Regions from separate parts of the Azonexus sp. MM2026_4 genome, predicted to be linked through region 2. Evidence: predicted binding sites of a transcription regulator. Region 2 holds the regulator's gene; the other holds the start of a gene.
What was found. Region 2 encodes sigma-54, which starts transcription at its own class of promoters, with help from an activator protein. Its sites were predicted from a motif close to TGGCACGCTTNCTGCTNA; they were not measured.
Positions count from the first base shown of each region.

Region 1: the regulator sigma-54 is predicted to act here: its motif matches at 2,604-2,621, upstream of AC0KWY_RS16590 (ammonium transporter).

Region 1 is NZ_CM148380.1:3,520,250-3,524,659, forward strand. Features, by position in the region: gene AC0KWY_RS16575 (Nudix family hydrolase) at 1-358, opposite strand, end outside; gene AC0KWY_RS16580 (ATP-binding protein) at 355-1,236, opposite strand; gene mltA (murein transglycosylase A) at 1,282-2,496, shown strand; gene AC0KWY_RS16590 (ammonium transporter) at 2,650-3,852, shown strand; gene AC0KWY_RS16595 (hypothetical protein) at 3,931-4,257, opposite strand.
Region 2 is NZ_CM148380.1:2,917,628-2,922,037, reverse strand. Features, by position in the region: gene recA (recombinase RecA) at 1-553, shown strand, start outside; gene recX (recombination regulator RecX) at 546-980, shown strand; gene lptB (LPS export ABC transporter ATP-binding protein) at 977-1,711, shown strand; gene AC0KWY_RS13770 (RNA polymerase factor sigma-54) at 1,739-3,196, shown strand; gene hpf (ribosome hibernation-promoting factor, HPF/YfiA family) at 3,211-3,537, shown strand; gene ptsN (PTS IIA-like nitrogen regulatory protein PtsN) at 3,594-4,043, shown strand; gene hprK (HPr(Ser) kinase/phosphatase) at 4,053-4,410, shown strand, end outside.

The sequences.
Region 1 (4,410 bases), 600 kb from region 2:
GGGCGACGCTGGCCGCCGCGCCGCGCTGCTGCCAGTCCACCGCGCTGTGTTCGAGCGGCGCGGTGATGCCGATTTCGCCCTGCCAGGCAGTGACCCGCCAGAAATTGAGGCGCACCGTGGCGTGCGGATAGACATGCCGGCGGGTCAGCCAGGGCTGGCAGGCGGTGACGGTGATCCCCAGCTCCTCCTGCAGTTCGCGCACCAGCGCGTCGCGCACGCTTTCGCCGGGTTCGACCTTGCCGCCGGGAAACTCCCAGTAACCGGCGTAAACCTTGCCCTCCGGGCGCTGGGCGAGCAGGAACTCGCTGCCGCCGGCGCGCAGCATCACCGCCGCGGCGACTTCGACGATGCCGCTCACGCGCCGCTCTCCGGCTGGCGGCCGGCGAGGTCGCGGGCGAACTGCCAGGCCACCCGGCCCGAGCGCGAACCGCGCGACAGCGCCCAGTTCAGCGCCTCGCGCTCGCTGTCGGCGATCACCGCCGCGGCGACGCCGAACTGCCGCGCCCAGTGCGCGAAGACCGCCAGGTAATCGTCCTGCGAGAAGGGGTAGAAGGAAATCCACAGGCCGAAGCGCTCGGACAGCGAGACCTTTTCCTCGACCGCCTCGCCCGGGTGGATTTCGTCGCCGACACGCTGAACTTCGAGGTTTTCCGCCATGTATTCGGGCATCAGGTGGCGGCGGTTGGAGGTCGCGTAGATCAGCACGTTGGCCGGCGGCGCCGCGACCGAACCGTCGAGCACCGACTTCAGCGCCTTGTAGGCGGTTTCGCCGGCCTCGAACGAGAGGTCGTCGCAGAAGATGATGAATTTCTCGGGCCGCCCGTCGACCAGGTTGACGATGTCCGGCAGGTCGACCAGGTCGTGCTTGTCGACCTCGATCAGGCGCAGGCCGTCGCCTGAAAATTCGTTGAGCACCGCCTTCACCAACGAGGACTTGCCGCAGCCGCGGGCGCCGGTCAGCAGCACGTTGTTGGCGCCGTGGCCGGCGACGAACTGGCGGGTGTTGGCGACGATGCGCGCCTTCTGGTCGTCCACCGTCTCGATGTCGGCAAGGCGGATCGGGTGCGGATGGGCGACGCCCTGCAGCCAGCCGCGGCCGCCACTCTTGCGCCAGCGGAAAGCCACCGCGCCGGCCCAGTCGGGCTGCGCCGGGGGCGGCGGCAGGATGCCTTCGAGGCGGGACAGGACGTGTTCGGCGCGGTTCAGCAAACGTTCGAGTTGGGCGGGATCGATCATCGTCACAGGTATACTCGGGAAAAGTCGATCACTCTAACCAAAGCCATGTCAAAACTCCAAACCGCCATTCTCGCCGCCAGCCTGGCGCTGGCCGCCTGTGCCGTGCCGCCGCGCATCGTCTCGCCGGAAGGCGCGGCCAAGGCGCCCGACTGCCCGCCCTGTGCCGAGGCCGCCGCGGAAAAGCCGGCCGCCCCGGCGTTCAGCCGGGTGTTCACGCTGGCCGCCTGGAGCGACCTGCCGGGCTGGCAGGAAGATGACCTGAGCGCCGCCTGGCAACCCTTCCTGAAAAGCTGCCAGGCGCTGCGCAGCCGCGCCGGTGGCGCCCCCTGGCAGCAGGCCTGCGCCCACGCCGCCGAGGTCGACGCCCGTTCCGCCGAGGCGATCCGCCGCTACTTCGAGAACGTCATGCAGCCCTACGCGGTATCGACCGACGACCGCGCCGCCGTCGAAGGCATGATCACCGGCTACTACGAGCCGCTGCTGCAGGGCAGCCGCCAGCGCGACAAGCGCAACTTTTACCCGGTGCATGGCGTACCGGACAACCTGCTGACCGTCGAACTCGGCGACCTCTTCCCGGAACTCAAGGGCAAGCGCGTGCGCGGCCGGATCGAGGGCAACAAGGTCGTCCCCTACTGGTCGCGCGGCGAGATCGCCGCCCAGGGCAAGCGCCTGCCGGCCAGGACGCTGGCCTGGGTCGATGACGCGGTCGAACTCTTCTTCCTGCAGATCCAGGGCTCCGGGCGCATCCGCCTGCCCGACGGCAGCCTGCTGCGGGTCAATTACGCCGACCAGAACGGCCATCCCTACCGCTCGATTGGCCGCCTGCTCGTCGACCGCGGCGACCTCAAGCTGGAAGAAGCCTCGATGCAGGGCATCCAGGCCTGGGCGCGGGCCAACCCGGCGCGCCTCGACGAACTGCTCAACGCCAACCCCAGCTACGTCTTTTTCCGCGAAATGCCGGCCAGCGACGACGGCCCGCTCGGCGCACTGGGCGTGCCGCTTACCGCCGAACGCAGCATCGCCATCGACCCGCGTTCGATCCCGCTCGGCGCGCCGGTCTTCCTCGCCACCACCCGGCCCAATTCGGCGCAGCCGCTGAACCGCCTGATGCTCGCCCAGGACACCGGCGGTGCCATCCGCGGTGCGGTACGTGCCGACTTCTTCTGGGGCTTCGGCAAGGAAGCCGGCAACATCGCCGGACGCATGAAACAGCGCGGCCGCATGTGGGTGCTGCTGCCGCGCGGCTACCCGCTGGACTGAGGTAATGCACAATTGCGGGGCGCGATCGCCCCGCAATGCACGATAGAGGTGCGCTTTTCAACTTGGTGCAAAATTCAACGCCCTGATTTGAAAAGAAAATAATGCACTGGAATGGTGCTTGCTTTCCACGCCGGATTCGTTCTGGAGGTTTTCATGGATAGCTTTCAATCCGGCAGCAATGTTCTCTTCATCCTGCTCGGCGGCATCATGGTGCTCGCCATGCACGCAGGCTTCGCCTTTCTTGAGGTCGGCACCGTCCGCAAGAAGAACCAGGTCAACGCGCTGGTCAAGATCCTGACCGACTTCGCGATCTCGACCATCGCCTACTTCTTCGTCGGCTACGGCATCGCCTACGGCATCCACTTCTTCAGCGGCGTCGACACGCTGATGGAGAAGAACGGCTACGAGCTGACCAAGTTCTTCTTCCTGCTCACCTTCGCCGCCGCCATCCCCGCCATCATCTCCGGCGGCATCGCCGAGCGCGCCCGTTTCTACCCGCAACTGGCCGCCACCTTCCTGCTCGTCGGCTTCGTCTATCCCTTCTTCGAAGGCATCGCCTGGAACAAGATGTTCGGCCTCCAGGACTGGCTGACGACCACTTTTGGTGCGCCCTTCCACGACTTTGCCGGCTCCGTCGTGGTGCATGCCATGGGCGGCTGGATCGCGCTGCCCGCCGTGCTCCTCCTCGGCGCCCGCTACGGCCGCTACACCAAGGACGGCCGGATGTCGGCGCACCCGCCCTCGTCGATTCCCTTCCTCGCGCTCGGCGCCTGGATTCTCACCGTCGGCTGGTTCGGCTTCAACGTGATGAGCGCGCAGACCATCGAGAACATCTCCGGCCTGGTCGCCATCAACTCGCTGATGGCCATGGTCGGCGGCATCCTCGCCGCGCTGGTGCTCGGCAAGAACGACCCCGGCTTCGTCCATAACGGCCCGCTCGCCGGCCTGGTCGCCGTCTGCGCCGGCTCCGACCTGATGCACCCGATGGGCGCGCTGGTCGTCGGCCTGGTCGCCGGCGCCCTGTTCGTCGTCATGTTCACGCTGACCCAGAATCGCTGGAAGATCGACGACGTCCTCGGCGTCTGGCCGCTGCATGGCCTGTGCGGCGCCTGGGGCGGCATCGCCGCCGGCATCTTCGGCAGCAAGGCGCTGGGCGGCGCCGGTGGCGTCGCCTTCATGCCGCAACTGCTGATGACCCTGCTCGCCATCGCCATCGCCCTGGCCGGCGGCTTCGCCGTCTATGGCCTGCTGAAGAAAGTCTTCGGCCTGCGCCTCGACCAGGAAGAAGAATACGAAGGCGCCGACCTCAGCATCCACAAGATCACCGCAACGCCGGAACGCGAGGCGAGCTGGTAAGGTGGTTCAACTCTTGGAAAAGGAAAACGGCCCTGCGGGGCCGTTTTCCTTTGGTTTCTGCTGCTGAGCGTTCGGTACTTACCAGATGGAGATTGGTGGCAAGTTGGGTTGTCCGATGAGAAAAATGATCAGAGCGCCGATACAAGCCAAGCAACCGCTGATTGCGCCAACAATCAGAGCGATGCCAAGACGCCTTTTCCTTCCGGCGATGAATACTATCCCGGTGAGCAATACCGGAATCAGCCCCAGAAGGTAGCCGTGCTTGCCGAAACCGAGTTGTCCTATCCGGACCAGAATTGGTTTCAAGGGTGTGTCGAGTGCAAGCCACCAGATTGCCGTCCATCCAAGTGTCCAGACAAAACCGGCGAAAAGAGAGCTGGCCGTTGGGTGGGCGCGTAGCTTCATTTCTGGCTTGCTTTTGACGGCGTTTGGTTTGGCACCTTCAGTGGCTTTTCGCTGTTTTCGTCTGCAAAAGGACGAATTTCGGACTACCGGTTTTTCTTAAGCAATTCTCTCGCACAATATCGTTGAGTTGCCCATGACGGAGCCGTATGGTGG
Region 2 (4,410 bases):
GGGCGACCAGATGGTCGGCCTGCACGCTCGCCTGATGTCGCAGGCGTTGCGCAAGCTGACCGCCAACATCAAGAAGACCAATACGCTGGTCATCTTCATCAACCAGATCCGGATGAAGATCGGCGTCATGTTCGGCTCGCCGGAAACCACCACCGGCGGTAACGCGCTCAAGTTCTACGCTTCGGTGCGCATGGACATCCGCCGCATCGGCGGCATCAAGAAGGGCGACGAGGTGATCGGCAACGAGACCAAGGTCAAGGTGGTCAAGAACAAGGTGTCGCCGCCGTTCCGCGAAGCCATTTTCGATATCCTCTACGGTGAAGGCATTTCCCGCGAAGGCGAGATTGTCGAGATGGGCGTTGCCCACAAGCTGATCGACAAGTCCGGCGCCTGGTATGCCTACCAGGGCGAGAAGATTGGCCAGGGCAAGGACAACGCCCGCGAGTTCCTGCGTAGCCACCCGGATACCGCCCGCGAGATCGAGGCGAAAATCCGTGAGGCGGCAGCGGCCAAGGTGCTCAAGCCGACCCGTTCGTCCGGCGGGGATGACTGAACTGCGTCAGCGCGCCCTGCAGTTATTGGCCCGGCGCGAACATAGCCGGGCCGAGCTGCATGCCCGGTTGGCCGCCCAGGCCGAGTCCGGCGAGGCGCTGCTGGCGGTGCTCGATGCGCTGGAGCAGCAGGGGCTGCTGTCCGACGACCGCTATGCCAGGCAACGGGTGGTCGCCCGTGCCGGCCGCTATGGCAACGCCCGTCTGCGCCAGGAGTTGAAGCAGCGCGGTATCGGCGACAGCGAGATCGCGGCGGCGCTACCGGAGGCCGGCGACGAGCTGGAACGTTGCCGGGCGATCTGGGTCAGGAAGTTCGGCCAGCCGCCGGAATCTCCGGAAGAGCGTGCAAAACAGACGCGTTTCCTGCAGTATCGCGGCTTTTCCCATGAAGCGATCCGCCATGTCCTGCGTGGAGTCGAAGACGAATGAGCCTGCCGTCAGCCACCCTGTCCGCCCATAACCTGAAAAAGCGCTACAAGGCGCGGACTGTCGTCGAGGACGTTTCCTTCGCCGTCAGGTCGGGCGAGGTGGTCGGCCTGCTCGGTCCGAACGGCGCCGGCAAGACCACGTGTTTCTACATGGTCGTCGGTCTGGTGGTTGCCGATGGCGGCGAGGTCTATATCGACGAGGAGCGCTTGACCCATCAGGCGATGCATGCCCGGGCCCGCCTCGGACTGTCCTATCTGCCGCAGGAAGCATCGGTGTTCCGCAAGCTCAACGTCGAGGAAAACATCCAGGCGGTGCTGGAGTTGCAGAAGCTGACGCCGACCGAGATCGCCGCGCGGCTCGAGGAGTTGTTGAGCGAGCTGCATATCGGCCATGTCCGCCATGTCAATGCGGCGGCGCTTTCCGGCGGCGAGCGGCGGCGTGTCGAAATTGCCCGGGCGCTGGCGACCAATCCGCGTTTCATTCTGCTCGACGAACCTTTCGCCGGTGTCGATCCGATCGCCGTGCTGGAAATCCAGAAAATCATCCGTTTCCTCAAGGATCGCGGCATCGGTGTCCTGATTACCGACCACAATGTTCGCGAGACCCTCGGCATCTGCGATCACGCAGTGATCATCAACGCCGGTCACGTCCTGGCTTCCGGGCGGCCGGAAGAAATTGTCGACAATGAAAGCGTGCGCAAGGTATACCTTGGCGAACATTTCCGGCTTTGATTCCTACGTGACCAGACCATTCCCGCAATGAAACCGGCACTCCAGCTCAAACTCTCGCAACATCTCGCCCTGACGCCGCAGTTGCAGCAGTCGATCAAGCTGCTGCAACTGTCTACGGTCGAGATGCAGCAGGAGATCGAACGCTATCTGCTGGAAAACCCGATGCTGGAGCGCGACGACGACGGCCCGACCGAGTCGTATGCCGCCGCCCAGCAATTCGATTCGCCGGACAAGGCAAGCTCGGCAGAGACGGCAAGCCCACCGGAAAGTCACGAGGACGCTCAGGGCGAGCCGCCGATGACCCCGGACGACGTCGATGACGACCGCTGGTCGAGCGACGCCGGTACCTTCACCGGCGCCGGGCGTGACGAGGATGACGACAACGACCCGCAGGACAGTCACGCAGCCAATGTCAGCCTGCGCGAGCACCTCGGTTGGCAACTGGGAATGACCCAGATGTCGGAACGCGATCGCAGCCTGGTCCGTTTCCTGATCGAAGCGCTCGACGATGACGGTTATCTGGCGACGCCTCTCGATGAACTCTGGGAAACCCTGCCCGCCGAGTACGAAGTCGAACTCGAAGAGCTCGACATCGCCCTGCGCCACATCCAGAACTTCGATCCGACCGGTGTTGGCGCCCGCGATCTGCGCGAATGTCTGCTGCTGCAGCTCAAGGTCGAGGAAGATTGCGCCGAGCGGACGTTGGCCATGGCCATCGCCGACAAGCACCTGGAACTTCTGGCCGCCCGCGATTTTGCGCGGATTCGCCGACTCACCGGCTGTGACGACGAAATCCTCAAGGGCGCCCACGAACTGATCACCAGCCTCAATCCGCGGCCGGCCGCCGGCTATTCGCAGATCGAAGCGCGTTACATCACGCCCGATGTCATCGTCAAGAAACTCAAGGGCAAGTGGACGGCCTACATCAATCCGGACGCCTACCCTCGCCTGCGCATCAACCGCTTGTACGCGGAAATCCTCGCCAAGCAGCGGCGCGGCAACGGCAATCTGAGCGGCCAGTTGCAGGAAGCACGCTGGCTGATCAAGAACGTCCAGCAGCGTTTCGAGACCATCCACCGCGTCACCCAGGCCATCGTCGACCGCCAGCGCCAATTCTTCGAGCACGGCGAAGTCGCCATGCGGCCCCTGGTCCTGCGCGAGATTGCCGACCTGCTCGGCCTCCACGAATCGACCATTTCACGGGTGACCAGCCAGAAATACATGGCGACGCCGCGGGGAATTTTCGAGCTCAAATACTTCTTTGGCAGCCACGTATCCACCGATACTGGCGGTGCCTGTTCTGCCACCGCCATTCGTGCGCTGATCAAGCAATTGATTTCGGCGGAGGATGGCAAGAAGCCCTTGTCGGATAGTCAATTATCCGAAATACTAGGCCAGCAGGGAATCGTCGTTGCCCGACGCACGGTCGCCAAATACCGCGAATCGTTGAACATCCCGCCGGTCAATTTACGAAAGACCCTGTAGAGAGAGGAGAAAAAATGAATCTGCAAATCAGCGGTCATCATATTGAAGTTACCCCGGCCCTGCGCGAATACGTCGAGAACAAGCTCGAACCCGTTCTGCGTCACTTCGACAAGGTGACCGGCGTCAGCGTCGTGCTCTCGGTCGAGAAGCTCAAGCAGCAGGCTGAAGTTACCCTGCACGTGCCGGGCAAGGACATCCATGTCGAGGAAGCCGGCGACGATCTTTACGCAGCGATCGATGCCATGTTCGACAAGCTCGACCGCCAGGTCCAGAAGTACAAGCAGAAGGTGCAGGATCACCATCGCGGTGAGAAACCGTCGCAGCACCTTGAAGGCGAATAAGCCGGCCCTGACCGCAGCCATTCCCGGCTGCGGTCTTTTTGCTTCAACACTTTCCCATGACCCCCCTAGACAACATTCTGACTGCCGACCAGGTTCTGCTTGATTTGGATGCGAGCAGCAAGAAACGTGTTTTCGAACAGGCCGGGATGCTTTTCGAAGGTCGGCTCGGCATGGCCCGGACGCAGATTTTCGATAGCCTGTTTGCTCGCGAGAAGCTGGGCTCCACTGGCCTCGGTCAGGGCATCGCGATCCCGCATGGCCGCATCAAAGGCCTGAAACAGGCGGCCGGTGCACTAATCCGCCTGACCACACCGATTCCCTTCGATTCGCCGGACGGCCGCCCGGTCACCCTGCTATTCGTGTTGCTGGTGCCGGAGCAGGCGACCGAGGAGCATCTGCAGATCCTTTCCGAACTGGCGCAACGCTTCTCCGACCGGGCCTTCCGCGAAGCCCTGCTGGCGGCGCCCGACGTCGCAACCGTTCTCTCCCTGTTCAAGAAGTCCTGATTCCGCGCCGTGCGCCACATCAGCCTTGAACAGTTGTACCAGGACAACCGCGAGCAGTTGTTGTTCAACTGGGTAGTCGGCCAGCGTGCCGACCGTCGGGTCGAACTGAAGGCGGCGAGCAATTACGGCGCCGACGTCGTCGGCCACATCAACATCATTCACCCGGAACGCCTGCAGGTCATGGGGCAGGCCGAGTACGACTGGGCGATGCGGATCGGCGAACGCCGCTTCGGCCAGCTATTCAGCGATCTGTTGTCGGCCAGGACGCCGGCGATGATCGTTGCCGATGGACTCAAGCCGCCCGATTTCGTGCTCGAAGCCTGTCGGCAGGCCGATGTGCCGTTGATCCTTTCGCCCAAGCATTGTT